DNA from 2 places in the Streptomyces sp. NPDC002788 genome. Region 2 is predicted to be linked to the other one. Evidence: riboswitches for the same ligand, from Rfam matches in the RefSeq annotation. Region 2 holds a riboswitch; the other holds the start of a gene.

Region 1 (14,304 bases), on a different contig from region 2:
CTTGGCTGCCCGCACATCAGTGACTATGTCTTCTGGGACCACGATCCTCAGCTGACGGCAGAGAAGGTCGTGGGCCGAGCTCTGTCCTACGAGCCGTTCGCCCTGTAACCGCACAGTAGACCGCATTGCGGTAAGAGTTTCTCTACTTCATCAAGGCCCGCGCACGGCGCGGGCGCGCGCCGCCTCTGCGGCGCGGCCTGCCTCCTGTCTGCGCCCCGGCTGGCCGCGCCCGGCGGCGCGCTCGGCGGCTGCGGGCATGAAGGGGGAGACACCCTCTGTGGCTGGGGCGGTCGGCTCCACGGCTTTAGGCAGCCACTTTGGGGCGAGCCTCTAAGATCATGGCCCCAACGTCGTGCTTTAACGGGCAGGTCCACAGACTGCCCGACTCGCCATGAGCTTACGGGGCCATGATCACTCGCCCCAAAGCAGCTCCAGCCCAAAGCCGCTCCGCCGACCTTGTTCTCCAGCCGTCACGTGGAATGCCCGCTATATTTGGTGCATTGTTGCGACTTGAGAAGCTAGGGGACGCATGTACGAGGATCGACCCAAGACCCCTTCTGAGGTCAAGCGGAAGTTGCGTCAGCATGCCCGTTTCGGCTGCTGTAGGTGCGGGCTCCCGATTTACCAGTACCACCACATTATCCCGTATAGCGAGGACCAGCACTTCCGAGTAGAGGACATGATGGTTCTGTGTCCCTTGTGTCACGACATGGCGACGAAGGGTGTTTTCACTGCAAAGCAGCAGCGAGAAATTCAGGCGAGCCCGTTCAATGCCCGAAGAGGCTTGGCGGGCGGAATGCTATATACCAAGCAAGATTACTGCGCCGTGCTGGCGGGCGGCGTGCTGATGGTTGGTGAAGGGCCGGTGATCATTGTAGATGGGGAACCGCTATTGACCCTTACTCCAGGTTCAGATGGGCACGTCAGTCTATCAATGAACCTGCGTGATCAAAGTGGCAGCCTAATCGCCTTGATTGAAGACAACGAATGGATATCGGGTGATGCTGCGGTATGGGATATGGAGTCGGACTATCAAAAGCTGACGGTCCGATCTGGCGTCAATAATGTGGCACTGAATCTGAACATGAAAGGCGAACCGGCTCACCTCCGGGCTAAATTCTGGCGCTCTGGCTACTTGGTTGATCTGCGTGGAATCGGGATCCGGGTTAATGGAGTGAATGCTGGCCAGCATCTAGCGGAAGGGCTTGCGTTTGCCGGTATGACGATTGAACTAGACACTAAAACCTCGGTTGTGCAGCTTGTGCCTCAGCTCAAGAACGCATTTCTGGTCAGCGAGCCCGATCCGCTGGAGCGGCTAAGGAAGACCGTCGAGGCATGGCGAGGACTCAAGAACTGAGAGTCTGGCAAGGACGCGAAGCCCTAGCCGTGAGTGCGCGCCGCTTTGCTTCCTTGATCGGCCTGGACCAGTAATCGCGACCGCGGGGCCCCCTGGGCCGTCCCTGGGCCGTCCGAGGTCGGCCAACGCTGACAGTCCGCACCCACAGGTGACCACCCCCACCCCGCTCTGGCCTGGGCCCCCCGAGTTGATCTGCGACACTGGGAGGGTTATGCCGAAGCCCGGAGAACTCACTTTCGTCGCCCCCCGCGGAGCCAAGAAGCCGCCGCGGCATCTCGCCGACCTCACTCCTGCCGAGCGCAAGGAGGCCGTTGCCGCGGTCGGGGAGAAGCCGTTTCGTGCCAAGCAGCTGTCGCAGCACTACTTCGCGCGGTACGCGCACGATCCGGAGCAGTGGACCGACATCCCGACCGGTTCCCGCGGCCGGTTGCAGGAGGCGCTGCTGCCCGAGCTGATGACCGTCGTGCGGCATCTGTCGACCGACCAGGGCACCACGCGCAAGACGCTGTGGCGGCTGTTCGACGGGACGCTCGTCGAGTCCGTGCTGATGCGCTACCCGGACCGGGTGACCATGTGCATCAGTTCGCAGGCGGGGTGTGGAATGAACTGCCCGTTCTGTGCGACCGGGCAGGCGGGGCTGGACCGGAACCTGTCCACGGCCGAGATCGTGCACCAGATCGTGGACGGCATGCGGGCCCTCAGGGACGGGGAGGTCCCCGGCGGCCCGGCGCGGCTCAGCAACATCGTGTTCATGGGCATGGGCGAGCCGCTCGCGAACTACAACCGGGTGGTCGGATCCATCCGGCGGCTCACCGACCCCGAGCCCGACGGCCTCGGGCTGTCCCAGCGCGGGATCACCGTCTCCACCGTCGGCCTCGTCCCGGCCATCCACCGGTTCGCCGACGAGGGCTTCAAGTGCCGCCTCGCCATTTCGCTGCACGCGCCCGACGACGAGCTGCGCGACACCCTCGTGCCGGTGAACACGCGGTGGAAGGTCCGCGAGGTGCTGGACGCCGGCTTCGAGTACAGCGCCAGGTCCGGTCGGCGGCTGTCCATCGAGTACGCGCTGATCCGCGACATCAACGATCAGGCGTGGCGCGGTGACCGGCTGGGCCGGATGCTCAAGGGCAGGCCGGTGCATGTCAACCTGATCCCGCTGAACCCGACGCCCGGCTCCAAGTGGACCGCCTCGCGGCCCGAGGACGAGAAGGCGTTCGTGGAGGCGATCGCCGCGCATGGTGTGCCGGTGACGATCCGGGACACCCGTGGTCAGGAGATCGACGGGGCGTGTGGTCAGCTCGCGGCCACCGAACGGTAGTCTGACCGCCGTAAGAACATCTGCATATTCCGACAGGGGAGCGCCACAGCGCTGAGAGTGCGGCACACGGCCGCAGACCCTCCGAACCTGGCCCAGGTCATTCTGGGTAGGGAGATCGGTCATCACTCGAGCTGTTGCGCCCTGCCCGGGGCCCCAGAAGTCCCGGGCAGGGCCGCGTCTTCTCCTGGTCACTCCAGGAGGAATCCGGTGAACATCAACATGAAGCGGCTGACGGCGGCGGCCGTCGGGATCGGCATGGTCGGCACACTCGCCGCGTGCGGGTCGTCCGACGGCGGCCAGGGGTCCGGCGACTCCAAGACCGTGACGCTCGTCAGCCACGACTCGTGGGCCGCGTCCAAGGACGTCATCGCGGCCTTCGAGAAGCAGTCCGGCTACAAGGTCAGGGTCCTCAAGGACGGCGACGCCGGGCAGGCCGTGAACAAGGCCATCCTGACCAAGGACAACCCACAGGGCGACGTCTTCTTCGGCGTCGACAACACCTTGCTGTCCCGCGCCCTCGACAACGGCCTGTTCCAGCCGTACGAGGCGAAGGGCTCCGACCTGATTCTGCCGGAGTACCGGGTCGACCAGGGCAGGCACCGGGTCACGCCCATCGACACCGGCGACATCTGCGTCAACTACGACAAGAAGTACTTCGCCGACCACAAGCTCGATCCGCCGCGGAGCTTCGACGACCTGGTCAAGCCCCAGTACAAGAACCTCCTGGTCACCGAGAACGCCTCCGCCTCCTCGCCCGGTCTCGGCTTCCTGCTCGGCACCGCCGCGAAGTACGGCGACGGGGGCTGGGAGGGGTACTGGAAGAAGCTCAAGGCCAACGGCGTGAAGGTCGTCGACGGCTGGGAGCAGGCCTACAACGAGGAGTTCTCCGGCTCGGCCGGCGGTAAGAAGGCCAAGGGCGACCGGCCGCTCGTCGTGTCGTACGCCTCCTCGCCGCCCGCCGAGGTCCTCTTCGCCGACCCGAAGCCGAGCACCGCCCCGACCGGGGTCGCCGAGGGCACCTGCTTCCGGCAGGTCGAGTACGCGGGGCTGCTGAGCAACGCGAAGAACACCAAGGGCGGCAAGGCCTTCCTCGACTTCCTGATCAGCAAGCGGTTCCAGGACGACATGCCGCTCAACATGTTCGTCTACCCGGTGCGCGAGGGCGCCCAGGTGCCGCCGGAGTTCGCCAAGTACGGGCCGCAGGCGAAGGATCCCGAGACCATGGACCCGGCGAAGATCGCCGACCACCGTGACCAGTGGGTCAAGTCGTGGACCTCACTCGTACTGAAGTAGCCGTCCGCAGGCGGGGCGCGGCGGCGCGGTTCGGCCTGCTGGCCGCGCCCGTCGCGTTCTTCGCGGTCTTCTTCGCCTATCCCGTCGCCGCGATCGTCGCGCGGGGTCTGAAGGCCGACGGGGTCTGGCACCTCGGGCGGGTCGGAGGGGTGCTGGCGCAGTCCGACGTCCGGCACGTCCTGTGGTTCACCACCTGGCAGGCGCTCGTCTCCACCGCGCTCACCCTGCTCGTCGCGCTCCCCGGCGCCTACGTCTTCGCGCGCTTCGACTTCCGGGGCAAGCAGGTGCTGCGGGCGGTCGTGACCGTGCCGTTCGTGCTGCCGACGGTCGTCGTCGGTACGGCGTTCCTGGCGCTGGTGGGGCGCGGCGGGCTGCTCGACGAGCTGTGGGGCGTACGGCTCGACACCACCGTGTGGGCGATCCTGCTCGCGCACGTCTTCTTCAACTACGCGGTCGTCGTACGGACCGTCGGCGGGCTCTGGGCGCAGCTCGACCCGCGGCAGGAGGAGGCCGCGCGGATGCTCGGGGCGTCTCCGCTGAGGGCCTGGCGGCAGGTGACGCTCCCTGCCCTCGCCCCGGCCGTGGCCGCTGCCGCGCTCATGGTCTTCCTGTTCACCTTCACCTCCTTCGGTGTCGTGCAGATCCTCGGCGGTCCCACCTTCTCGACCCTGGAAGTGGAGATCTACCGGCAGACGTCCGAGATCTTCGACCTGTCCACGGCGGCCGTGCTGACGCTGATCCAGTTCGTCGCGGTGGGTGCGATCCTCGCGCTGCACGCCTGGACCGTGCGGCGGCGGGAGACCGCGCTACGGCTGGTGGACGCGGCCGTGACCGCGCGCCGGCCGCGCGGTGCGGGGCAGTGGGCGCTGCTGGGCGGGGTGCTCGTCACCGTCGTCGTGCTGCTTCTGCTGCCGCTGGCCGTGCTGGTGCAGCGGTCGCTGGACGCGCCGGGTTTCGGTTACTACAGGGCGCTGACCAGGGAGGACGGCGGAGTCTTCCTCGTCCCGCCGATCGAGGCGATCGGCAACTCCCTGTCGTACGCGGTCGCCGCCACAGCCATCGCCGTGGTGATCGGCGGACTGGCCGCTGCCGCGCTCACCCGCCGGGACGCCGGGCGGTTCGTGCGCGGCTTCGACGCGCTGCTGATGCTGCCGCTCGGGGTGTCCGCGGTGACCGTCGGCTTCGGGTTCCTGATCGCGCTGGACGAGCCGCCGCTGAATCTGCGGTCCTCGTGGATCCTGGTGCCGCTCGCGCAGGCGCTGGTCGGGGTGCCGTTCGTCGTGCGGACCATGCTGCCCGTGCTGCGGGCGGTGGACGTGCGGCTGCGGGAGGCGGCCTCGGTGCTCGGGGCCTCGCCCTGGCGGGTGTGGCGGGAGGTGGACCTGCCGTTGGTGCGGAGGGCGCTGCTCATCGCGGCCGGGTTCGCCTTCGCGGTGTCGCTCGGGGAGTTCGGGGCGACGGTGTTCATCGCACGGCCCGACAACCCGACGCTGCCGGTGGCCGTGGCACGTCTGCTGGGGCGGCCCGGGGACCTGAACTACGGCCAGGCGATGGCCCTTTCGACGATTCTGATGGTGGTGTGCGCCGTGGCCCTGCTGGTGCTGGAGAGGCTCCGCACGGACCGGACGGGGGAGTTCTGATGCTGCTGGCTCTGGAGGGTGCGACGGTCCGTTTCGGCGGGCGTGCCGTGCTGGACGCCGTCGATCTGGAGGTCGCCGAGCACCAGATCGTGTGCGTGCTCGGGCCCAGCGGCAGTGGCAAGTCGACCCTCTTGCGGGTGGTGGCCGGGCTGCAGCCGCTCGACTCCGGGCGGGTGGTGCTCGACGGGCGCGACCAGACGGGCGTGCCCGCGCACAAGCGGGGCGTCGGGCTGATGTTCCAGGACCATCAGTTGTTCCCGCAGCGTGACGTGGGCGGCAATGTGGCCTTCGGGCTGCGCATGCGCGGGGCGGCGAAGCTCCACCGGGCCGAGCGTGTCCAGGAGTTGCTGGACCTCGTGGGCCTGCCCGGTGCGGAACGCCGGGGCGTCGCCGCGCTGTCCGGCGGGGAGCAGCAGCGGGTGGCGCTCGCCCGGGCCCTGGCACCGAGCCCCCGGCTGCTGATGCTGGACGAGCCGCTGGGTCAGCTCGACCGGTCGCTGAGGGAGCGGCTCGTCGTCGAACTGCGGGAACTGTTCGGCCGCTTGGGCACGACCGTGCTCGCCGTGACACACGACCAGGGGGAGGCCTTCGCGCTGGCCGACCGGGTCGTGGTGATGCGGGACGGGCGGATCGCCCAGTCCGGTACGCCCCTTGAGGTGTGGCAGCGGCCCGCCGACGCGTTCGTGGCCCGCTTCCTCGGCTTCGATAACGTCGTCGAGGCGACGGTCGGGGTGGAGGCCGCGGACACGCCATGGGGCAAGGTGCCGGTGCCGGAGGGGGCCCCGCAGGGCACGCGCACCCTGCTGGTCCGGCCCGCCGGCGTGCGCCTGGTGCCTGTCGGCACGGGCCTGCGCTGCACGGTGACCGCCCGCACCTTCAAGGGCACCCACGTCGCCGTCCGCCTTCAGCCCCGGGACGCCCCGCGCCTGGAGGCGGCGTGCGCGCTGCGGGCGGCGCCGGAGGTCGGGGACGAGGTCGGCGTGGACTTCGACGGGGCCGAAATCGTGGTGCTCGACTGATCGCTGCAGATCGTGGAGTACGTGCAGCGGACGGCTCCGCACGACACGGTGGGGGAACTGCGCGGCCCGGGCCGCAGCATCCATCTGCACGCCATCGACACCGGGCCCGGCCTGAACGCCGAGTGGCTCGTCGAGTTCACCGAGGACGGTGTCGCCTGGCGCCGCGGACATGAGAAGGCCACGGTCGCCCTGCGCGGACCCCTCACCTCCGTGCTGCTCGCCTTCTACCGGCGACTTCCCCTGGACGCTCAGGAGTTGGAGATACTCGGCGACCGGGAGCTGCTGGAGTTCTGGCTGCGGCGGGCGACGTTCGGGTGAGACGGGACGTGGCCCGCCCCCGGATCAGGGGACGGGCCACATCGCGGTGTGCGGAGTCGTCAGCTGTCGGTCTTCGCCCCGCGGCGGCGCATGCCGAAGAACACCGCGCCGCCACCGACGACGACCAGGGCCGCCGCGATGCCGGCGATGATGCCGGTGTTGGAGTCGGCGCCGGTCTCGGCGAGGTTGGAGTCACCGGCCGGAGCGGGCGCGTTGGCCGCCGGTGAGGTGCTCTGGCTCTCCGACGGCGTCGGAGCCGGAGTCTCGGTCTCCTCGGCCGGCTTCGACGGGGAGGCCGACGGGGTCGGCGTGGCCGGCACAGTCGCCGGGGGCTGCTCCTCCTTCTTGCAGGCCGTGGCCGGGGTGACGAGGTTCGGCTTGATGTCCTCGTCGACGTACGGAGTGGCCTTGACGTGGATGCGGTACTCGGCGTTCGGCTTCCAGTCCTCGGCGAAGGTGATGGTGGTGCCCTCGCGCGAGCCCTTGACCACCTGTTCACCGACCTTCTTCACGTCGGCGCCGTTGTTCTCCAGGTACACGGTGACCGTCGCCGGGACGCCGGCCGGGTCCACGTCGGTGACGGTGATGACGCCCTTGTCGCCGTCGCACTTCGCCTCGGCCGAGAACTCGTTGATGTTGCAGGCGAGCGCGTCGCCGGCGGCACCGAGCGCGAGCGCGGCCGAGGCGGAGACGACACCGAGGATCCGCACGGAACGTGCGACGGTACGACGCGATGCCGTACGGCGTGATACGGACAGAACTGCCACGTTTGTCCTTTACGGGATGCGCAAATGCGGGGGGTGGAGGCAGTGTTGACGGAAGATCAGCACTACCGGGAGGCTCACAGGTCTATAAGCGCTGCATAAGTAGTGTCAACGCATATGCAGGTTGCAAGCACTTGCTTTGCCAGCTTATTAACCGCCGAGACGTTTCAACGCCTCCGGCGCCTCCTCGATCCGCTCCACCAGCGCGATCCGCGCCTCCATGGAGCGCCCCTTGGCCAGCGACCGGAGCAGGGGCCAGGCCGGCAGTCGCTCCGTCCAGTGCGCGCGGTTCACGAGCACCATGGGTGTCGGCTCGCCGCGCGACTCGTAGTAGTTCGGCGTCGCGTTGTCGAAGATCTCCTGCAGCGTCCCGGCGGCGCCCGGCAGGAACACCACACCCGCGTTCGACCGGGCCAGCAGGCCGTCCTCGCGAGTGGCGTTGGCGAAGTACTTGGCGATGTGGGAGGCGAACGCGTTCGGCGGCTCGTGGCCGTAGAACCAGGTCGGGATGCCGACGGAACGACCGCCCCGGGGCCAGCGGGCGCGTATCTCGAGGGCGGCCGCCGCCCATTGGGTGATCGACTGGGTGAAGTGCGGTGTCTTGCCGAGCAGTTCGAGCGACTCCGTGAGCATTTCGTCGCCGAACGGGGCGGCGTACGCTCCGAAGTTGGCCGCCTCCATCGCGCCGGGGCCGCCGCCGGTGGCGACCGTGAAACCGGCCCGGGCCAGCTCCCGGCCGAGCCGTGCGGCGCCCGCGTACTCCTCCGTGCCGCGGGCCATCGCGTGACCGCCCATCACGCCCACCACCCGCGCACCGGAGAGGAGTTCGTCCAGGGCGTCCGAGACGCTGTCGTCGTGGACCGCGCGCAGCAGGGACGCGTAGATGTCCCTGTCCGCCTTGGTGCGCTGGAACCAGGCGTAGGCGAGGGCGTCGGGCGTGGCCTCGTAACCGTCGGCCAGGGACGCGAACAGCTCGTCGGGCGAGTAGAGCAGGCCGCGGTACGGGTCGAACGGCAGGTCCGCGACCGGCGGGAAGACCAGGGCGCCGTCGCCGCGGATCTTCGCGGCCGCGTCCTCGCGCATCGCGCAGCCGAGGAAGACCGCGCCGGCCGTGTCCGTGGTGAGCAGCTCGCGCGTGCGGTCCGTCAGATCGACGGCCTGGACGCGGTGACCGGCGAGCGTGCCACGCGCCGAGACCGTCGCGTCGAACTCCTCGAGCGTCTCGATCTCATGGTCGTCGTGGTGGGCCGCATGGGCGGGCATCGTCTGCACCCGCCCATGCTGGCACAGCCGGTTCAGCCCTCGACGGCCGACGGGTCCATCCACACGACCTCGAAGGTGTGGCCGTCCGGGTCGTCGAAGGCACGGCCGTACATGAACCCGTGGTCCTGGGTCTCGCCGGAGACGGAACCGCCCGCAGCGACCGCCTTCTCGACCAGTTCGTCGACCTTCTCGCGGCTCTCGGAGCTCAGCGCGAGCAGCACCTCGCTGGTCTTCGTCGAGTCCGCGATCTCCTTCTTCGTGAACTGGGAGTACTTCTCCTTGGTGTGCACCATCACCACGATGGTCTCGCTGATCACGACCGAGGCGGTCGTGTCGTCGCTGAACTGCTCGTTGATCGTGAAGCCCAGCTCCGTGAAGAACTTCTTCGAGGCGCCGAGGTCGCTGACGCACAGGTTCACGAAGATCATCTGCTGGTACATGGAGGTCTCTCCCGTCGGGTCGATGTCGTTACGCGAGATGAGACCGGGGACCGGCGCGCAACTCATCGCCGTTCGGAGATTTTTTTCGTACGAGTCTTCGGCGGGCGCCGGCGGGCTCAGCGGGCCAGCGGCAGCGCCGCGAGTTCCGCGACCGTCAGCGTGAGCGGACCGAACAGGGCGAGCAGCGCACCCGCGCGGAGAGCGGTGGCGCTGCGCAGCATCGTCGCGGGGGCGCCGAGACGCAGCAGCGCCGCGGTGATGTCGGCGCGGGCCTGCCGGGCCTCGACCGCGGCCGTGAGGAGCGTCGCCACGGTGCAGCCGGTCACGAGCAGCACGCCGAGGATGGTGAGCGGACCGAGCGACAGCCCGTTCGGGGCGTGCAGCAGCGTCATGGCCCATGCGGCGGCCATGACCGCGCAGACGACGCCCAGGGGTCGGCCGATGCGCGTGGCCTCCGCCATGAGGATGCGGCCGGCCAGGAGCCGCAGGGCGCCGGGGCGGGCCGACTGGAGCAGCCGCCCGCACAGGTGTGTCAGGCCCGGCCCGGCCAGGGCCAGGCCCACGGCGCACAGCGCCCAGCCCACCAGGACGCCGGGGGAGGCGCCGGAGAAGGTGAGGTCGGGGGGCGTGGGGGAGGTGCGGCTCGTGTAGGTCTCCACGGCGAGGCCCGCGGCCAGGACGGCGATGCCCCAGGGGAGACCGGAGGGGGCGGCGGTGGGGGAGGCCTCGGGGTCGAGAGTGCCCGGCAGCGCCGCGTCGAGGGCGGCGGGGTCGTCGGCGCTGTCACGTGCCGCGGGGTGCCCGGCAGGGGCCTCGTCGAGACTGAGGGCGCTCACGGCGTCCGGCCTCGCGGGGTGCGGGGCGGGATGCTGAGCGGGATCGCCGGTCAGATTCACGGGACCGGGCGGCTGAGTGGGGTCGACGACCCCACTCGCCGTGCCGCCGCCCGTGACGGTCGCCGAGGCCTGCCCGTCGGTCCTGGCCACCGGTGGCCCGCTCTTCCGCGCGGCGGACTCCGTACCGGTGGCGTCCCCGGGCCGGACGATCTGCCGGCCGAACCGGCCGTACGCCCCGAAGGTCTCGCGTGTGCTCGTACGGCGGTACGCGCCGAAGCGGCCGTACGTCCTGGCCGCACGGGGCCCGGCCGGCCTCGCCTCCCTGGGCCGCAGCGCCAGTGCCACCGCGACGGACGCGCCCACGGGCACGATCGCCAGCAGCGTCAGGACACCCGGCAGCGGCAGCGGCTGGTCGGCGGCGAGGGACTCGGCGGCGGCGGCGTCGAAGGGCATGCCGGTCAGGTCGCCCCGCAGGTGGAGGAAGAACAGCAGGGCGAGCATCGAGCCCAGGGTGCAGGACAGGGCTGTGGTCGTCGCCGAGACGGCCATCAGGCGCACCGGGCCGAGGCCGATCGCCGAGAGGCCGGGGCGGGGCTGGGTGCCGGGGTCGGTGCGGGCCACCGCGACCGCGAAGTACACCGTTGCGGCCAGCGGGGCCGCGCACCAGGCCAGGCGCAGCAGGGCGGCGCCGGGGGAGCCCGGGTGGCCGAGTGCGTAGCCCAGGGCGCAGAGCAAGAGGAAACCCGTGCCCGCCGAGGCCGCCGCGACCAGGAGGCGGCGCAGCTGGACGGCGGGGTGGGAGCCGCGGGTCAGACGGAGAGCGAGCACGCGGCCCGGCCTTCCGGCTCGGCGTTCTCACCGACCGGCGGTAGGTGCACGGTCTGCACGCACCGCCCGTCGAGCAGCGACACGGTGCGGTCGGCGAGGGCCGCGGTCTCCGGGTCGTGCGTGGCCAGGACGACGGTGATGCGGTGGGAGCGGGCCGCCGTGGTGAGAGTGCGCAGCACATGGGCGCGGTCGGCGCGGTGCAGGGGCGCGGTGGGCTCGTCGGCGAACAGCACCGACGGCGCCGGGGCGAGGGCGCGGGCGATGCAGACCCGCTGGCGCTCTGCCTGGACCAGCTCGTGCGGGCGTTTGCGGGCGCTGTCGCCGATGTCCAGGCGCTCCAGCCACTCCAGCGCAGCGGTCTTGGCCCGGCGCCGGCTGGTGCCGCGCAGCATCAGCGGCAGGGCGGCGTTCTCCCAGACGTTGAGCTCCGGCACCAGGGAGGGGGCCGGGTCGATCCAGCCGAAGCGGTCGCGGCGCAGCCGCTCACGAGTGAGGGGGCCCATGGTGTGCACGGGCACGCTGTTGAACCAGACCTCGCCGCGCCGGACGGGCACCAGGCCGGACAGGCACCGCAGCAGGGTCGTCTTGCCGCTGCCGCGCGGGCCGCTGAGGGCGAGGATCTCGCCCTCCCGGACGCCGAGCGAGACGCCGCAGAGCGCGGGCGAGCCGTCCTCGTGCTGGAAGTGCAGGGCACGTGCCCAGAGCACGTCGTTGTCCGGCCGGGCCTCCATGGGCGTACACCTCGGTTCTGGTCGGAAATGCTGCGCTGTGTCCCTCGTGCGGGCGAACGAGTGCGGAGGCCGCCGGTCACGCGCTCGGTCCCGGGTAACGTGTGTCGTGGACAGCGCGTCGCGAGAAGCAAGCACGTGCCGCCTCCTAGGCGTTTCTGCCGCCCGGGCTGGTCTCAACCCGGCTGGTGCTGATCGCGTCGGACTCGGTCGCTCGCTGAGCGACCGAGCAGCGTGAGCCAGGAACCCCCGTGAGGGGGAGGAGTCAATGGGCACGCTAGGCAGCCCGCGGCAAGCAGCCGGACAGCACGCGGCCCCGGGCGCCCGTTTCTCACTCGAACGGACGGCACCGGGGCCGTTGTTGATCATCCCTATGCTGATCGCTCCTAAGGAAGATCAGAGCTTCGTCCACGCCTCCGACAGCGTCGCCCGCAGGATCTGCTCGATCTCGTCGAACGTCGACTGGTCGGAGATCAGCGGCGGGGCGAGCTGGACGACGGGGTCGCCGCGGTCGTCGGCGCGGCAGTACAGGCCGTTCTCGTACAGCTTCTTGGAGAGGAAGCCGTACAGGACCCGCTCGGTCTCGTCCGCGTCGAAGGACTGCTTGGTGTCCTTGTCCTTGACCAGCTCGATGCCGTAGAAGAAGCCGTTGCCGCGGACGTCGCCGACGATCGGCAGGTCGTGGAGCTTCTCCAGGGTGGCGCGGAAGTTGCCCTCGTTGTCCAGGACGTGCTGGTTGAGGTTCTCGCGCTCGAACAGGTCGAGGTTGGCCAGGCCCACGGCCGCGGAGACCGGGTGGCCGCCGAAGGTGTAGCCGTGCAGGAAGGTGTTGTCGCCCTTGTAGAACGGCTCGGCGAGGCGGTCGGAGATGATGCAGGCGCCTATGGGGGAGTAGCCCGAGGTCATGCCCTTGGCGCAGGTGATCATGTCCGGTACGTAGTCGAACTTGTCGCAGGCGAAGTACGTGCCCAGCCGGCCGAAGGCGCAGATGACCTCGTCGGAGACGAGCAGCACGTCGTACTGGTCGCAGATCTCGCGGACGCGCTGGAAATAGCCGGGCGGGGGCGGGAAGCAGCCGCCCGCGTTCTGCACCGGCTCCAGGAAGACCGCGGCGACCGTGTCCGCGCCCTCGAAGAGGATCTGCTGCTCGATCTGGTCGGCGGCCCAGCGGCCGAAGGCCTCGGGGTCGTCGCCGTGGATCGGCGCCCGGTAGATGTTGGTGTTCGGGACCTTGTGGGCGCCCGGTACGAGGGGCTCGAAGGGCGCCTTGAGGGCGGGCAGTCCGGTGATGGACAGGGCGCCCTGCGGGGTGCCGTGGTAGGCGACCGCGCGGGAGATGACCTTGTGCTTGGTGGGCTTGCCGACCAGCTTGAAGTACTGCTTGGCGAGCTTCCAGGCGGTCTCGACCGCCTCGCCGCCGCCGGTGGTGAAGAAGACCTTGTTCAGGTCGCCCGGCGCGTGGTGCGCGAGGCGCTCGGCCAGCTCGACGGCCTTGGGGTGGGCGTACGACCAGATGGGGAAGAACGCCAGCTCCTGCGCCTGCTTGAAGGCGGTCTCGGCGAGCTCGACGCGGCCGTGCCCGGCCTGCACCACGAACAGGCCGGCGAGCCCGTCCAGGTAGCGCTTGCCCTGGTCGTCGTAGATGTACGTGCCCTCGCCCCGGACGATCGTGGGGACGGGGGCCTTCTCGTACGACGACATACGCGTGAAGTGCATCCACAGGTGGTCGTACGCGGTCTGGGAGAGGTCCTTGCTCACGGCTATCGGGTCCTCACGGTTATCGGGTTCCCCACATGTAGGTCTGCTTCTTGAGCTTGAGGTAGACGAAGCTCTCGGTGGAGCGCACTCCGGGGACGGCCCGGATGCGTTTGTTGATGACGTCCAGGAGGTGGTCGTCGTCCTCGCAGACGATCTCCACCATCAGGTCGAAGGAGCCTGCGGTCATCACCACGTACTCGCATTCCGACATGGCCGTCAGCGCGTCCGCGACCGACTCCACGTCGCCCTCGACGTTGACGCCGACCATCGCCTGTCTGCGGAAGCCCACGGTGAGCGGGTCCGTGACGGCGACGATCTGCATCACGCCCTGGTCGAGCAGCTTCTGCACGCGCTGGCGCACGGCCGCCTCGGACAGGCCCACGGCCTTGCCGATGGCGGCGTACGGCCGGCGGCCGTCCTCCTGGAGCTGCTCGATGATGGCGAGGGACACCGCGTCCAGCTGCGGCGAGCTGCCGTTCCTGGACTCGCGGGAGGACTCGCGGTGCTCCCGCGAGCCCTTCTGGTCTGCGCTTCGACTGGCCACGAGGTCACTGTGCACGAGGTCTCGACACTTCCGCAAGCCTCGATCGATGAAATCCGTTGTTTCAGTCGCTCGCTACTGCGGATTCCGCACGATCGAAGGGAGCGGGGGTGTTGAAAACGTGGGTCGGCCGACTAGGGTGGGTGTCTCAAGTACTGGACATCCGAACTGGAGGGCCGGCAGTGAGCACCGAGCTGCGTC
Region 2 (14,304 bases):
GCGCCCTCGCACGGCCCGGCCCTTAGAGTCCTCGCACTGTGAGCGTCCGATCAGGTCGCGTGGTCCGGTGTGTGCATCGCAAGGCGCCGGAGTGCCCTGAATAGCGGAGCCACCTGGGCGTTTCGTTTCGGCAAGGCGGCGAGGCGCGGTGCCACGCCGCGCGCCCCGGGCGGGCACAGTGCAAGGACCCCTCACGCCGTCGCCGCCTTCATCGGCCTCGCCGGGTCCGCCAGCAGCACCGGATTCATCGGTGTGCCCGACTCGATCAGGCGGCGCCCCTGGGCCAGGTCCCGGGGGCGGCCCACCGCCAGCAGCGCGACCAGCCGTTCACCCCGCAGCCAGCACACCGTCCAGGCCGGGCCGGAGGGGTCGCCCCGCCAGAGGATGGCGTCCGCGGCCGCGTGGTGCCCGGCGTACTGCACGAACCGCCCGAACTGCTCGGACCAGAAGTACGGCACCGGGTCGTACACCGCCGGCGTCTGACCCGAGGCCCGGCCGACGATGTTCCCGGCGACCGTGCGCGGGCCCTGGAGGGCGTTGTCCCAGTGGTGCACCAGCAGGCGCTCGCCGTAGCGGCCCGAGGGGAAGGAGGCGCAGTCGCCGACCGCGTACACGTCCGGCACGGACGTACGCAGATGCTCGTCGGCGACGATCTCGTCGTGGGCGCCGAGCTCGACGCCGGAGCCGGCCAGCCAGGCCGTGGCGGGGCGGGCGCCGATGCCCACGACGACCGCGCCCGCGGGCAGCCGCGAGCCGTCGTCGAGGTGCACCGCGCCGGGCTCGACACGTCGCACCCGCGCGTGCGTGCGCAGTACCGCGCCCGCGTCGGCGTACCAGTCGGCCATCGGCGCGGCGACCTCGGCGGGGAGCGCCCCGGCGAGCGGGCGTTCGGCGGCCTCCACGACGGTCACCGCGCAGCCCGCCTCACGCGCGGCCGTGGCGAACTCCGCGCCGATCCAGCCCGCGCCGACGACCACGATGTCGTGCCGGCGGGCCAGCACCGGCCGCAGCCGCTCGGCGTCGTCCAGGGTGCGCAGCAGATGCACGCCGGGCACGCCCTCCGCGCCGGGCAGCGGGACCGGTTCGGCGCCGGTCGCGACGACCAGGACGTCGTACGGCACGGGCCCGACCTCGGTGTCCAGCTCGTGGTCGCCGGGGCGCAGGCCCAGCACCTCGCAGCCGAGCCGCAATTCGATGCCGAGGGCCTCGAAGTCGACGTCGAAGGCGGAGCCCTCGGCCTTGCCGAGCAGGACTGCCTTGGACAAGGGGGGGCGGTCGTAGGGCTGGTGGGGCTCCGCGCCGATCAGGCTCACGGTGCCGGTGAAACCCTGTTCACGCAGGGCGACCGCGGTCTGCACCCCGGCCATGCCCGCGCCCGCCACGACCACGCGCCGCGGCGCGGACGAACCTGGTTCCTGCGTCTGCTCGCTCACCTGATCACCATAGACACCTGACATTCCGTCAGTCAGCGTTCCTGCGCCGTGACCTGCTCCACAACGCTCGTCCCGCTGCCCGGGCCCACCTTTTCCGGTACCCCCGAACGGCCTCTGTACGACCTCGCCGCGCTCCTGTCCGGCCCGGATCCGGGCCGAGGCTCCCTCGGGGGTCCTTGCACTGTGCCCGCCCGGGTCGGACGCTCACAGTGCAAGGACCCCTTACTGCGGCATGCGGCGCCGGGCTAGGGTGGCTGACGTAAAGCACTCGCGGGAGCCCGGACGCACCGGGCTGAGAGGGAGGCTGGCGGCCTCCGACCGTACGAACCTGATCCGGGTCATGCCGGCGAAGGGAGGGGCTGGACGCCCATGTCGCCTACGTCCACCACGTCAGACGTCCTCGTCGTCGGGGGCGGGATCATCGGCCTGGTCACGGCCTGGCGGGCCGCGCAACGCGGCCTCGCCACGGCCGTGGTGGATCCCGAGCCGGGCGGCGGAGCCGCCCAGGTGGCCGCCGGCATGCTGGCCGCCGTCACGGAACTGCACTACGGCGAGCAGACCCTGCTCGGCCTGAACCTCGCCTCCGCCCGCCGCTACCCGGCCTTCGCGGCCGAACTGACCGAGCTGACCGGCCACGACCTCGGCTACCGCCGCTGCGGCACCCTCGCCGTGGCCCTGGACGCCGATGACCGGGCCCACCTGCGGGAACTGCACGCCTTGCAGCAGCAGTCCGGCCTGGACTCGCAGTGGCTGTCGGGGCGCGAGTGCCGTCGCCTGGAGCCGATGCTCGCGCCGGGTGTGCGCGGCGGGCTGCGGGTCGACGGCGACCACCAGATCGATCCCCGGCGGCTGGCCGGGGCGCTGGTGGCCGCGTGCGAGCGGGCCGGCGTGGTCTTCCACCGGGTGTGGGCCGAGCGGCTCACCGTCGTCCGGGACCGGGCCGCCGGTGTCGTCACGGACGACGGGACCGCGCTGAGCGCCGGGCAGGTGGTGCTCGCCGGCGGCAGCCTCAGCGGGCGGCTCGCCGGCGTCCCGGAGGACGTGCTGCCGCCCGTGCGGCCCGTGAAGGGGCAGGTCGTACGGCTGACCATGCCGCAGCGGCACGGGCCGTTCCTGAGCCGGACCGTGCGGGCGGTCGTGCGCGGCAGTCACGTCTACCTGGTGCCGCGAGAGAGCGGCGAGCTGGTCGTCGGGGCGACCAGCGAGGAACTCGGCTGGGACACCACCGTGACCGCGGGCGGCGTGTACGAGCTGCTGCGCGACGCCCACGAGCTGGTGCCGGGCATCACGGAGCTGCCGCTCACCGAGACCCGGGCCGGTCTGCGCCCCGGCTCCCCCGACAACGCGCCGCTGCTCGGCCCGACCGGTCTGGCGGGACTGCTGCTGGCCACCGGGCACTACCGCAACGGCGTCCTGCTCACGCCGGTGACCGGCGACGCCCTGGCGCACGTCCTGGCGACGGGTGAACTCCCCGAAGAGGCCCGTCCCTTCAGCCCGAAGCGCTTCCGTACCGCCCCCGCACTCACGGAGCAGCCCGCATGAACATCTCCGTCAACGGGGAGCCCCGGGACGTCCGGCCCGGCACGGCTCTCGACACCGTGGTGAAGTCCCTCACCACCTCGCCCTCGGGGGTGGCCGCCGCCCTCAACGAAACCGTCGTCCCGCGCACGCGATGGCCCTCCACGTCCCTCGCCGAGGGCGACCGCGTGGAAGTCCTCACCGCCGTCCAAGGAGGCTGACCATGGCCGACGATCCGTTTGTCCTCGGTGGTACGTCCTTCACGTCCCGCCTGATCATGGGTACCGGCGGGGCGCCCAGCCTCGATGTGCTGGAGCGGTCGCTGGTCGCGTCCGGGACGGAGCTGACCACGGTCGCGATGCGCCGGGTGAACGCCTCGGTGCACGGCTCGGTGCTGTCCGTCCTGGACAAGCTGGGCATCCGGGTGCTGCCCAACACGGCGGGCTGCTTCACCGCCGGAGAGGCCGTGCTCACCGCCCGCCTCGCGCGCGAGGCCCTCGGCACGGACCTGATCAAGCTGGAGGTCATCGCCGACGAGCGCACGCTGCTGCCGGATCCGATCGAGCTGCTGGAGGCGGCCGAGACGCTGGTCGACGACGGTTTCACCGTGCTGCCGTACACCAACGACGACCCCGTGCTGGCGCGGAAGCTGGAGGACGCCGGCTGCGCGGCGATCATGCCGCTCGGTTCGCCGATCGGCTCCGGGCTCGGCATCCGCAACCCGCACAACTTCCAGCTGATCGTGGAGCACGCGCGTGTGCCGGTGATCCTGGACGCGGGTGCCGGGACGGCGTCGGACGCGGCGCTGGCGATGGAGCTGGGGTGTGCGGGCGTGATGCTCGCCTCGGCGGTGACGCGGGCACAGGAGCCGGTACTGATGGCCGACGCGATGCGGCATGCCGTGGAGGCGGGGCGGCTGGCGTACCGGGCCGGGCGTATCCCCCGGCGGCACTTCGCGGAGGCGTCGTCGCCGACGGAGGGGCTGGCCGTGCTGGATCCGGAGCGGCCCGCTTTCCAGTAGGACGGCCGGGCACACGTCACAGGTCCGCTTCAGTCCAGCCCCGAGAACGGCCGGGAGGACGGGGCTGCCGGTCGTGGCTCGTACACTCGCCTGCGTGGACACGACCCTTCAGGACCCCTTGGTCGGGCAGGTGCTCGACGGCCGGTATCGCATCGACGCGCGGATCGCGGTCGGCGGGATGGCCACGGTCTACCGGGCCGTGGACACCCGGCTCGACCGGGTCCTCGCGCTCAAGGTGATGCACCCCTCTCTCGCGGTCGACGGCTCGTTCGTCGAGCGGTTCATCCGCGAGGCGAAGTCGGTGGCCCGGCTGGCGCACCCGAACGTGGTGCAGGTCTTCGACCAGGGCACCGACGGCAGTTACGTCTACCTCGCCATGGAGTACGTCGCGGGCTGCACCCTGCGCGACGTGCTGCGCGAGCGCGGGGCGCTGCAGCCGCGTGCCGCCCTGGACATCCTGGAGCCGGTACTGGCCGCGCTGGGCGCCGCCCACCGCGCCGGTTTCGTGCACCGCGACATGAAGCCCGAGAACGTCCTGATAGGGGACGACGGCCGGGTCAAGGTCGCCGACTTCGGTCTCGTCCGGGCCGTGGACACGGTGACGAACACCACCGGCACCGTGCTCGGCACGGTCTCGTACCTCGCCCCCGAGCAGATAGAGAACGGCACCGCCGACCCCCGCGTCGACGTGTACGCGTGCGGGGTGATGCTGTACGAGATGCTGACCGGCGACAGGCCGCACGACGGGGACTCCCCCGCGGTGATCCTCTACAAGCACCTGCACGAGGACGTCCCCCCGCCGTCGGCCGCCGTGCCCGGCCTGGCGTACGAGCTGGACGAGATGGTCGCCTCGGCGACGGCCCGCACCCCGGAGATCCGCCCGTACGACGCGGTGGCGCTGCTCGCGCAGGTCCGTGACGGGCGTGGCCGGCTGAGCGCGGACCAGCTGGACGCCGTGCCGCCGCAGGCGCTCGCGTCGGACCACGACAACGCCGACGACCGGACGAGCGTGATCCCGCGGGCGCTCACGATGCCGCGGCCGCTGCCCGTGAACGAGGACGCCGAGCCGGAGCTGCACCGCACCAGCCGGCTGGCGACACCACCTCCGCCGCCGTCCCGGCGACGCCTGCCGCGGCGTGGCGTCATCTCGATCGTCACCGCCCTGCTGCTGGTCCTCGGTGTCGGCGCGGGCGTCTGGTACATCAACTCCGGCCAGTTCACCAAGGTCCCGGCGGTGCTGTCGAATACCGAGGTGCAGGCCCGGGAGCGGCTGGAGGCGGCCGGGCTCCAGGTCGGCAGGGTCAGCCATGCCTACAGCGACACCGTCAAGCGCGGCACGATCATCGGCACCCACCCCGCGCCGGGCACCCGTATCCGCGTCAACGACTCGGTGTCGTTCACCGTCTCCGACGGCCCGGAGATGGTGAACGTGCCCGACGTGACGGGGGACCGGCTGGCCAGGGCCAAGGAGCGGCTGAGTGCGGCCGGCCTGGAGCCCGGCATGGTCACGCAGGAGTTCAGCGAGGACATGGGCAAGGGCTACGTGATCAGCACGAACCCCGCCGCCGACACCGAGCGGCGGGCGGGCTCGGCGATCGCGCTCGTCGTCAGCAAGGGCGCCCAGGTCGACGTCCCCGAGGTCATCGGCGAGAGCCTGGAGGACGCCAGGGCAGAGCTGCGGGAGGCCGGTCTCAGGGTGAAGGTCTCGCCCGAGCAGGTCACCTCGGACGACTTCGACAAGGGCCAGGTCGCGGCACAGTCCCCGGAGGCCGACAGGCGGGTCGCCGAGGGTGACACCGTGACGCTGACGGTGTCCAAGGGCCCGGCGATGATCGAGGTCCCGGACGTGGTCGGCGACAGCGCGGACGACGCGAGGAAGGCACTGGAGGCCGCCGGGTTCCAGGTCGACGAGGACCGCGGCCTGCTCGGCCTGTTCGGCGACACCGTCAAGGGCCAGTCCATCGAGGGCGGGGAGACCGCGCCCAAGGGCTCGACGATCACGATCAAGATCAGGTGACGGTCCCGGGCAGGGGGCCCGTGGACGGGGCAGGGCCGGACGCATGACACCCTGAACGGGTGAACCATCAGCTGTCCGACCCTCCCCGCAACCCTGTGGGCGGCCACGTTCCCGTGGCCGGCGGGCTCCACTCCGTCGGCCTGTCGTACGCCCGTGACCTGCAGGCGGAGACGGTGCAGGTCTTCGTCGCCAACCCGCGCGGCTGGGCCACACCGGCCGGGAACCCGAAGCAGGACGAGGCGTTCCGCGCGGCGTGCGAGGCCGAGTCGATCCCGGCGTACGTGCACGCCCCCTATCTGATCAACTTCGGTTCGCACACCGAGGCGACGGTGGAGCGGTCGGTGGAGTCGCTGCGGCACTCGCTGCGGCGCGGCCGGGCGATCGGGGCGCGGGGCGTGGTGGTCCACACCGGCAGCGCGACCGGCGGCCGGGAGCGGTCGGTGGCGCTGAAGCAGGTCCGGGAGCATCTGCTGCCGCTGCTCGACGAGCTGACCCACGACGACGACCCGTTCCTGCTGCTGGAGTCGACCGCCGGCCAGGGCGCCTCCCTGTGCTCACGGACGTGGGACTTCGGCCCGTACTTCGAGGCGCTGGACGCCCACCCGATGCTCGGCGTGTGCCTGGACACCTGCCACATCTTCGCCGCCGGGCACGACCTGACCGGCCCGAGCGGCATGCACCGGACGCTGGACCTGCTCGTGGACACGGTCGGCGAGGGCCGGCTGAAGCTGATCCACGCCAACGACTCCAAGGACGTGGTGGGCGCGCACAAGGACCGGCACGAGAACATCGGCGTCGGCCACATCGGCGAGGACCCGTTCCGGGCCCTGATGACACACCCCGCGACCGAGGGCGTTCCGCTGATCATCGAGACGCCGGGCGGCAAGCAGGGACACGCGGCGGACGTGGAGCGGCTGAAGAAGCTGCGCGACGGCTGACGCCGTCAGAGGTCGGGGCCGTCCCCGGGCTTCTCCTGGTACGAGTAGCGCTGCTCGCGCCACGGGTCGCCGATGTTGTGGTAGCCGCGCTCCTCCCAGAAGCCGCGCCGGTCGGCGGTCATGTACTCCACACCGCGCACCCACTTGGGGCCCTTCCAGGCGTACAGGTGGGGCACGATCAGGCGGAGCGGGAAGCCGTGCTCGGCGGTGAGCAGTTCGCCGTCCTTGTGGGTGGCGAACAGGGTGCGCTCGGAGGCGAAGTCGGACAGCCTGAGGTTGGAGCTGAATCCGTACTCTGCCCACACCATCACATGGGTGACGTGGTCGGCGGGCGGGGCGAGGTCGAGGATCGTGCGGGCGGGGATGCCGCCCCACTCGGCGCCCAGCATGCTGAACTTCGTGACGCAGTGCAGATCGGCCACGACGGTGGTGTGGGGCAGGGCCGTGAACTCCTCGTGGGTCCAGCAGTGCTTGCCGCCACCGGCGGTGGCGCCGAAGACCCGGAACTCCCAGCGCTCGGGCCGGAACTTGGGGACAGGGCCGTAGTGCGTGACCGGCCAGCCGCGTTGCACCCGCTGTCCCGGGGGCAGTCCGGGCTGCGTCACTCCTGCTGAATCGTGCCCTTCTCCCGATTCGTGTTCCAGCGGCTGACCCATGACTCCATCCTGACAGACCCCGGGTGATGCCCCTGACCGGGGCGACTCCAAAAACGGGACAAATAGAACTAAGCATGCCCTTACTTACTAAGTGCAGACTTACTGGACGATCTTCTTCACCAGTGGAATCATGCGGCGCAACCTGCCAGTCCCCCGCGCGGAAGGAGCCTCTGCGATGCAGGGCGACCCCGAGGTCCTCGAATTTCTCAACGAGCAGTTGACCGGCGAGCTGACGGCGATCAACCAGTACTGGCTGCATTACCGGATCCAGGACAACAAGGGCTGGACCAAGCTCGCCAAGTACACGCGTGAAGAGTCCATCGACGAGATGAAGCACGCGGACAAGATCACCGAACGCATTCTCATGCTGGACGGCCTGCCCAACTACCAACGTCTCTTCCACGTGCGGGTCGGCCAGACGGTCACCGAGATGTTCCAGGCCGACCGACAGGTCGAGGTCGAGGCGATCGACCGCCTCAGGCGCGGTATCGAGGTGATGCGCAGCAAGGGCGACATCACGTCCGCGAACCTCTTCGAGTCGATCCTCGAGGACGAGGAGCACCACATCGACTACCTGGACACGCAACTGGAGCTCATCGACAAGCTCGGTGAGGCGCTGTACCTCGCGCAGCAGATCGAGCAGCCGAGCTAGGCGGACCTAGGCGGCGTCCTCCAGCTCCGAGAGCACCGGCTGACCCCGGTCGGCCAGTTCACGGCGGGGGCAGGCACCCCGGCCCAGGATCGCCTGGATACGGCGCACGCACGACCCGCAGTCCGTGCCCGCCTTGCAGGCGGAGGCTATCTGGCGGGGGGTGCAGGCGCCGCTGTCCGCGTGCTGCTTGACCTGCTGCTCGGTGATGCCGAAGCAACTGCAGACGTACACGCGGTCCACCTCCCGACGGGTCGTTCCAAGGCGCCGTCCCCGTTGATCGGTGAGGCTAACCTAACCTTACCCGCCGGGTGGGAGCCGCAAAAGCGGAGAGGGGCGCGGATCGTATGTGATCCGCGCCCCAGTCGATGCCCGCGACAGGCTGATCCGCTACTGGTCCCTGTACATCTCGGCCACGAGGAACGCCAGGTCGAGCGACTGGCTGCGGTTGAGACGCGGGTCGCAGGCCGTCTCGTAGCGCTGGTGGAGGTCGTCGACGAAGATCTCGTCGCCGCCGCCCACGCACTCGGTGACGTCGTCGCCGGTCAGCTCCACGTGGATGCCGCCCGGGTGGGTGCCCAGCTCCTTGTGGACCTCGAAGAAGCCCTTGACCTCGTCGAGCACGTCGTCGAAGCGGCGGGTCTTGTGCCCGGAGGCCGCCTCGAAGGTGTTGCCGTGCATCGGGTCGGTCACCCAGGCGACGGTGGCGCCCGAGGCGGTGACCTTCTCGACCAGCTCGGGAAGCTTGTCGCGGACCTTGTCGGCGCCCATGCGGACGATGAAGGTCAGCCGGCCCGGCTCCCGCTCCGGGTCGAGGCGCTCGATGTACTGCAGCGCGTCCTCGGCGGTGGTCGTCGGGCCGAGCTTGATGCCGATCGGGTTGCGGATCCGCGAGGCGAACTCGATGTGCGCGTGGTCCAGCTGCCGGGTCCGCTCGCCGATCCACACCATGTGCGCGGAGACGTCGTACAGCTGCCCGGTGCGCGAGTCGACCCGGGTCAGGGCGGACTCGTAGTCGAGCAGCAGCGCCTCGTGCGAGGCGTAGAACTCGACCGTCTTGAACTCCTCCGGGTCGGTCCCGCAGGCGTGCATGAAGTTCAGCGCGTTGTCGATCTCACGGGCCAGCTGCTCGTAGCGCTGCCCCGAGGGGGACGACTTCACGAAGTCCTGGTTCCAGGCGTGCACCTGGCGCAGGTCGGCGTAACCGCCGGTGGTGAAGGCGCGCACCAGATTCAGCGTGGAGGCGGAGGCGTGGTACATCCGCTTCAGCCGCTCGGGGTCCGGGACGCGGGCCTCTTCGGTGAAGTCGAAGCCGTTGACGGAGTCGCCGCGGTAGGTCGGCAGCGTCACGCCGTCACGGGTCTCGGTCGGCTTGGAGCGCGGCTTGGAGTACTGGCCGGCGATGCGGCCGACCTTCACCACCGGCACGGAGGCGGCGTACGTGAGCACGGCGCCCATCTGGAGCAGTGTCTTCAGCTTGTTGCGGATGTGGTCCGCGGACACCGCGTCGAAGGCCTCGGCGCAGTCGCCGCCCTGGAGGAGGAACGCCTCTCCCTTGGCAACGGCCGCCATCCGGGCACGCAGCTGGTCGCACTCGCCCGCGAAGACGAGCGGCGGATACGACTCGAGGTCCGCGATCACTGCGCGCAGAGCCTCGGTGTCGGGGTACTCGGGCTGCTGCGCCGCGGGCAGGTCTCGCCAGGTGTTGCCAGCGGTGGCGCTGGTCTTAGCGTTCACGGTCACGACCTCAACACTACGGGGTCGTGTCGGGCGTCCTGACCCATGCCCAGCAATTGAGACACCCGGTACGACCCTCGGACATGGGGTAAGGTGCCTCGCATGTTCGCGCACTCGATCCAGACCTGGTGGTGGACCGCTCATCCGGCGGCCCGCTGACTGCGCGTACTCAAGACTTCGCGAAGGCCGCCCGAGGGGCGGCCTTCGGTGTTTCCCGGGGTCGTTCCTCACCGACATCGACGGAAGAGGATCCATGGACCTGGGACAGCTCCTGCACGGCACCCGCCCCTTCGCACTGCTTCGCCGCCGCACCCCCGGCCACGACCACGGGCTGGTCGAGGTCCTGATCGGCCCGGTCGCCCGGTACGACCGCCTCGCCGACCTCCCCGGCGAGAGCCTCGCGCTCGTCCCCTTCCGGCAGATCCGCGAGCGCGGCTTCGACGTCCGGGACGACGGCACGCCCCTGGTGGCACTGACGCCCGAGGAGTCGTACACCGTCCCGCTGGCCGACGCCCTGGCCCAGCTGCCGGCGCACGACGTGCGGGTCGAGGGCGGCGGTTTCGATGTCGCCGACGAGGAGTACGCGGAGATCGTCGGGCGGGTGCTGCGGGAGGAGATCGGCCGGGGCGAGGGCGCGAACTTCGTGATCCGGCGGACGTACCAGGGCCAGATCCCCGGGTTCGGCCGGGGCGACGCGCTGGCACTGTTCCGGCGGCTGCTGGAGGGCGAACGGGGGGCGTACTGGACGTTCGTCGTGCACACCGAGGACCGCACGCTGGTCGGGGCGAGCCCCGAGGTGCATGTGCGGATGTCCGGCGGCACGGTCGTGATGAACCCGATCAGCGGCACGTACCGCTACCCCGCCGAAGGGCCGACGCCCGAGCACCTGCTGGACTTCCTCGCCGACGGCAAGGAGATCGAGGAGCTGTCGATGGTCGTCGACGAGGAGCTCAAGATGATGTGCACCGTCGGCGACATGGGCGGGGTCGTGATCGGGCCCCGGCTGAAGGAGATGGCGCACCTCGCGCACACCGAGTACGAGCTGCGCGGCAGGTCCTCGCTGGACGTGCGGGACGTGCTGAGGGAGACCATGTTCGCGGCGACCGTCACCGGATCGCCCGTGCAGAACGCCTGCCGGGTGATCGAGCGGCACGAGGCCGGCGGGCGCGGCTACTACGCCGGGGCGCTGGCCCTCGTCGGCCGGGACTCGGGCGGGGCCCAGACCCTCGACTCCCCCATCCTCATCCGCACCGCCGACATCGACGCCGGCGGAAGGCTGCGGGTGCCGGTCGGCGCGACCCTCGTGCGCGGATCGGACCCGGCGAGCGAGGTGGCCGAGACGCACGCCAAGGCGGCAGGGGTGCTGGCGGCACTGGGAGTGCGGCCGGCACGGCCGCGTGCGGAGAACACGCGCGTGCGCCTCGCCGACGACCCACGCGTGCGTGCCGCGCTGGACGGACGCCGGGCGTCGCTCGCGCCTTTCTGGCTGCGGATGCAGGAGCGCTCGGCGGAGCTGGCCGGACACGCCCTGGTCGTCGACGGTGAGGACACCTTCACGGCGATGCTCGCGCACGTGCTGCGGTCGAGCGGCCTGGAGGTGACCGTGCGACGGTACGACGAGCCGGGGCTGCGGGGAGCGGTGCTCGCACACGAGGGACCCGTCGTGCTCGGGCCGGGGCCGGGCGACCCGTCCGACCTCGCCGATCCCAAGATGCGCTTCCTGCGCGGCCTCACCGCCGAGGTGATCCGCAGCGAACGGCAGGGCGTGCTGGGCGTCTGCCTCGGGCACGAGCTGATCGCGGCCGAGCTGGGGCTGGAGATCGTGGCGAAGGAAGTCCCGTACCAGGGGGCGCAGACGGAGATCGAGCTGTTCGGGCGGCGGGAGACCGTCGGCTTCTACAACAGTTTCGTGGCGCGCTGCGACGACGGGGCCCACCAGGAGCTGGCCGCGCACGGCGTCGAGGTCAGCCGGGCCGGGAACGGTGAGGTGCACGCGCTGAGAGGTCCCGGGTTCGCGGGGGTTCAGTTCCACCCCGAGTCGGTGCTGACACTGAACGGGGCGCGGGTCGTGCGGGAGCTGGTGGGGCAGCTGCGGGGCACCGGCACGCCCTCGGTGTAGCTCGGTCCGGTCGGGGCCGACCGGCCCCGACCGGCCGTCCGTCAGCCGAAGAACACCCCGACCTCCTCGTACAGCTTCGGGTCCACCGTCTTCAGGCGGGCCGTGGCGTCCGCGAGGGGGACGCGGACGATGTCCGTGCCGCGCAGGGCGACCATCGTGCCGAAGTCGCCGTCGCGGACGCAGTCGACGGCGTGCAGTCCGAAGCGGGTGGCGAGCCAGCGGTCGAAGGCACTGGGGGTGCCACCGCGCTGCACGTGGCCCAGCACCGTCGTCCGGGCCTCCTTGCCCGTGCGCTTCTCGATCTCCTCGGCGAGCCACTCCCCCACCCCGGACAGCCGGACGTGCCCGAAGGAGTCCAGCGACCGGTCCTTGAGGACCATGTCGCCGTCCTTGGGCACGGCCCCCTCGGCGACGACCACGATCGGCGCGTACGACGCCCGGAAGCGGGACGTCACCCAGGCGCACACCTGCTCGACGTCGAAGCGCTGCTCGGGGATGAGGATGACGTTGGCACCGCCGGCCAGTCCGGAGTGCAGGGCGATCCAGCCGGTGTGCCGGCCCATCACCTCCACGACCAGGACGCGCATATGGGACTCGGCGGTGGTGTGCAGCCGGTCGATGGCCTCGGTGGCGATGCCGACGGCGGTGTCGAAGCCGAAGGTGTAGTCGGTGGCCGACAGGTCGTTGTCGATCGTCTTGGGGACGCCCACGCAGGGCACACCGTGTTCGGAGGACAGGCGGGCGGCCACGCCCAGGGTGTCCTCGCCGCCGATGGTGATGAGCGCCTCGACCTCCAGCCCGGCGAGGTTCTCCTTGATCCGGCGGATGCCGTCCCGCTCCTTCAGCGGGTTGGTCCGCGAGGAGCCGAGGACGGTGCCGCCGCGCGGCAGGATGCCGCGCACGGCGGGGATGTCGAGCCGGACGGTGTCGTTGTCCAGGGGACCTCGCCAGCCGTCCCGGAAGCCGGTGAAGTCATAGCCGTACTCCTGCACGCCCTTGCGGACGACGGCCCGGATGACGGCGTTGAGGCCGGGGCAGTCGCCGCCTCCGGTCAGTACTCCGACGCGCATGGAACAGTCCCTTCGCCACAGATACCTGACGAAGGGCCAGTGTGACGTGCGCCTCACTCGTCGTCGAGGCCGCGCTCGATCGCGTACCTGACCAGCTCCACGCGGTTGTGCAACTGGAGCTTGCCCAGGGTGTTCTGGACGTGGTTCTGCACCGTGCGGTGGGAGATGACCAGGCGCTCGGCGATCTGCTTGTAGCTCAGGCCCTTGGCGACCAGGCGCAATACCTCGGTCTCGCGGTCGGTGAGCCGGGGCGCCTTCGGCTCGCCGGTGTCCTGGGCGGGGGCGGGTTCGGAGGCCAGGCGGCGGTACTCGCCGAGGACCAGTCCGGCGAGGCCGGGGGTGAAGACGGGGTCGCCGACGGCCGTGCGGCGGACCGCGTCCTGGAGTTCCCCGGTGGAGGCCGACTTCAGCAGGTAGCCGGTCGCGCCGGACTTCACCGCCTCCAGGACGTCGGCGTGCTCACCGCTGGCGGACAGTACGAGCACCCGCAGCGCGGGGTTCGCTGCGACGACCTCCTTGCAGACCTGCACGCCGGGCTTGCCGGGCAGGTTCAGGTCGAGCACGAGGACCTCGGGCGCGGCGGCCTTGGCGCGGCGCACGGCCTGGTCGCCGTCGCCCGCGGTCGCGACCACTTCGAAGCCCGACTCGGCCAGGTCGCGGGCGACGGCGTCGCGCCACATGGGGTGGTCGTCGACCACCATGACCTTGATCGGGTCCCGCCGCTCCCCGGTGCTCTCCGTCATCGCTGCTCCGCCTTCCCCCGTGCGTCCGCCACGTCCTTCGGTACCTTCAACTCGACCTCCGTGCCCTGGCCCGGAACCGAGATCAGCTCCGCGCTGCCGCCGAGGTCGCGCAGCCGGCCGCGGATCGACAGGGCGACGCCGAGCCGCCCCTCGCCCTCGGCCTGGGCGAGCCGCCCCTCCGGGATCCCGGGGCCGTCGTCCCGGACGGTGACGATCACCTCGTCCGGTTCGTCCTCGACCAGGATCCACGCACGCGCCTGCTCCCCGGCGTGCCTGCGGACGTTGTCCAGGGCGGCCCCGACCGCGGCGGCCACCTCCCGGGCGGCGACCGGCGCCAGCGGCACGGGCGCGCCGGGCTCGGCGAGGCTGACCTTCGCCCCGGCGTACGGCGCGAGCAGGGCAC

The links. Region 2 has a riboswitch for thiamine pyrophosphate ahead of thiO (glycine oxidase ThiO). Riboswitches for the same ligand answer to the same signal wherever they lie in the genome.
Region 1: it holds a riboswitch for thiamine pyrophosphate, as region 2 does, so the genes downstream of both, ACWD1U_RS15680 (thiamine ABC transporter substrate-binding protein) here and thiO (glycine oxidase ThiO) in region 2, are expected to answer to the same signal.

The regions. Positions count from the first base shown of each region.
Region 1 covers NZ_JBSFVB010000007.1:208,366-222,669, forward strand. The annotation lists gene ACWD1U_RS15660 (e9imm peptide) at 1-108, shown strand, start outside; partial or broken gene ACWD1U_RS15665 (HNH endonuclease) at 530-709, shown strand; gene ACWD1U_RS15670 (hypothetical protein) at 710-1,357, shown strand; gene rlmN (23S rRNA (adenine(2503)-C(2))-methyltransferase RlmN) at 1,569-2,675, shown strand; TPP riboswitch at 2,700-2,806, shown strand; gene ACWD1U_RS15680 (thiamine ABC transporter substrate-binding protein) at 2,895-3,968, shown strand; gene ACWD1U_RS15685 (ABC transporter permease) at 4,007-5,608, shown strand; gene ACWD1U_RS15690 (ABC transporter ATP-binding protein) at 5,608-6,627, shown strand; partial or broken gene ACWD1U_RS15695 (hypothetical protein) at 6,631-6,945, shown strand; gene ACWD1U_RS15700 (LAETG motif-containing sortase-dependent surface protein) at 7,005-7,655, opposite strand; gene ACWD1U_RS15705 (LOG family protein) at 7,860-8,981, opposite strand; gene ACWD1U_RS15710 (VOC family protein) at 9,005-9,412, opposite strand; gene ACWD1U_RS15715 (hypothetical protein) at 9,529-11,076, opposite strand; gene ACWD1U_RS15720 (ABC transporter ATP-binding protein) at 11,058-11,807, opposite strand; gene ACWD1U_RS15725 (aspartate aminotransferase family protein) at 12,201-13,562, opposite strand; gene ACWD1U_RS15730 (Lrp/AsnC family transcriptional regulator) at 13,582-14,121, opposite strand; gene ACWD1U_RS15735 (gamma-aminobutyraldehyde dehydrogenase) at 14,286-14,304, shown strand, end outside.
Region 2 covers NZ_JBSFVB010000008.1:281,950-296,253, forward strand. The annotation lists gene ACWD1U_RS17575 (NAD(P)/FAD-dependent oxidoreductase) at 192-1,433, opposite strand; TPP riboswitch at 1,694-1,805, shown strand; gene thiO (glycine oxidase ThiO) at 1,803-2,975, shown strand; gene thiS (sulfur carrier protein ThiS) at 2,972-3,172, shown strand; gene ACWD1U_RS17590 (thiazole synthase) at 3,175-3,972, shown strand; gene pknB (Stk1 family PASTA domain-containing Ser/Thr kinase) at 4,067-5,989, shown strand; gene ACWD1U_RS17600 (deoxyribonuclease IV) at 6,049-6,927, shown strand; gene ACWD1U_RS17605 (sulfite oxidase-like oxidoreductase) at 6,933-7,583, opposite strand; gene bfr (bacterioferritin) at 7,759-8,235, shown strand; gene ACWD1U_RS17615 ((2Fe-2S)-binding protein) at 8,242-8,466, opposite strand; gene ACWD1U_RS17620 (class II 3-deoxy-7-phosphoheptulonate synthase) at 8,623-9,975, opposite strand; gene ACWD1U_RS17625 (trp operon leader peptide) at 10,072-10,128, shown strand; gene ACWD1U_RS17630 (anthranilate synthase family protein) at 10,223-12,088, shown strand; gene ACWD1U_RS17635 (6-phosphofructokinase) at 12,130-13,158, opposite strand; gene ACWD1U_RS17640 (response regulator) at 13,212-13,901, opposite strand; gene macS (MacS family sensor histidine kinase) at 13,898-14,304, opposite strand, start outside.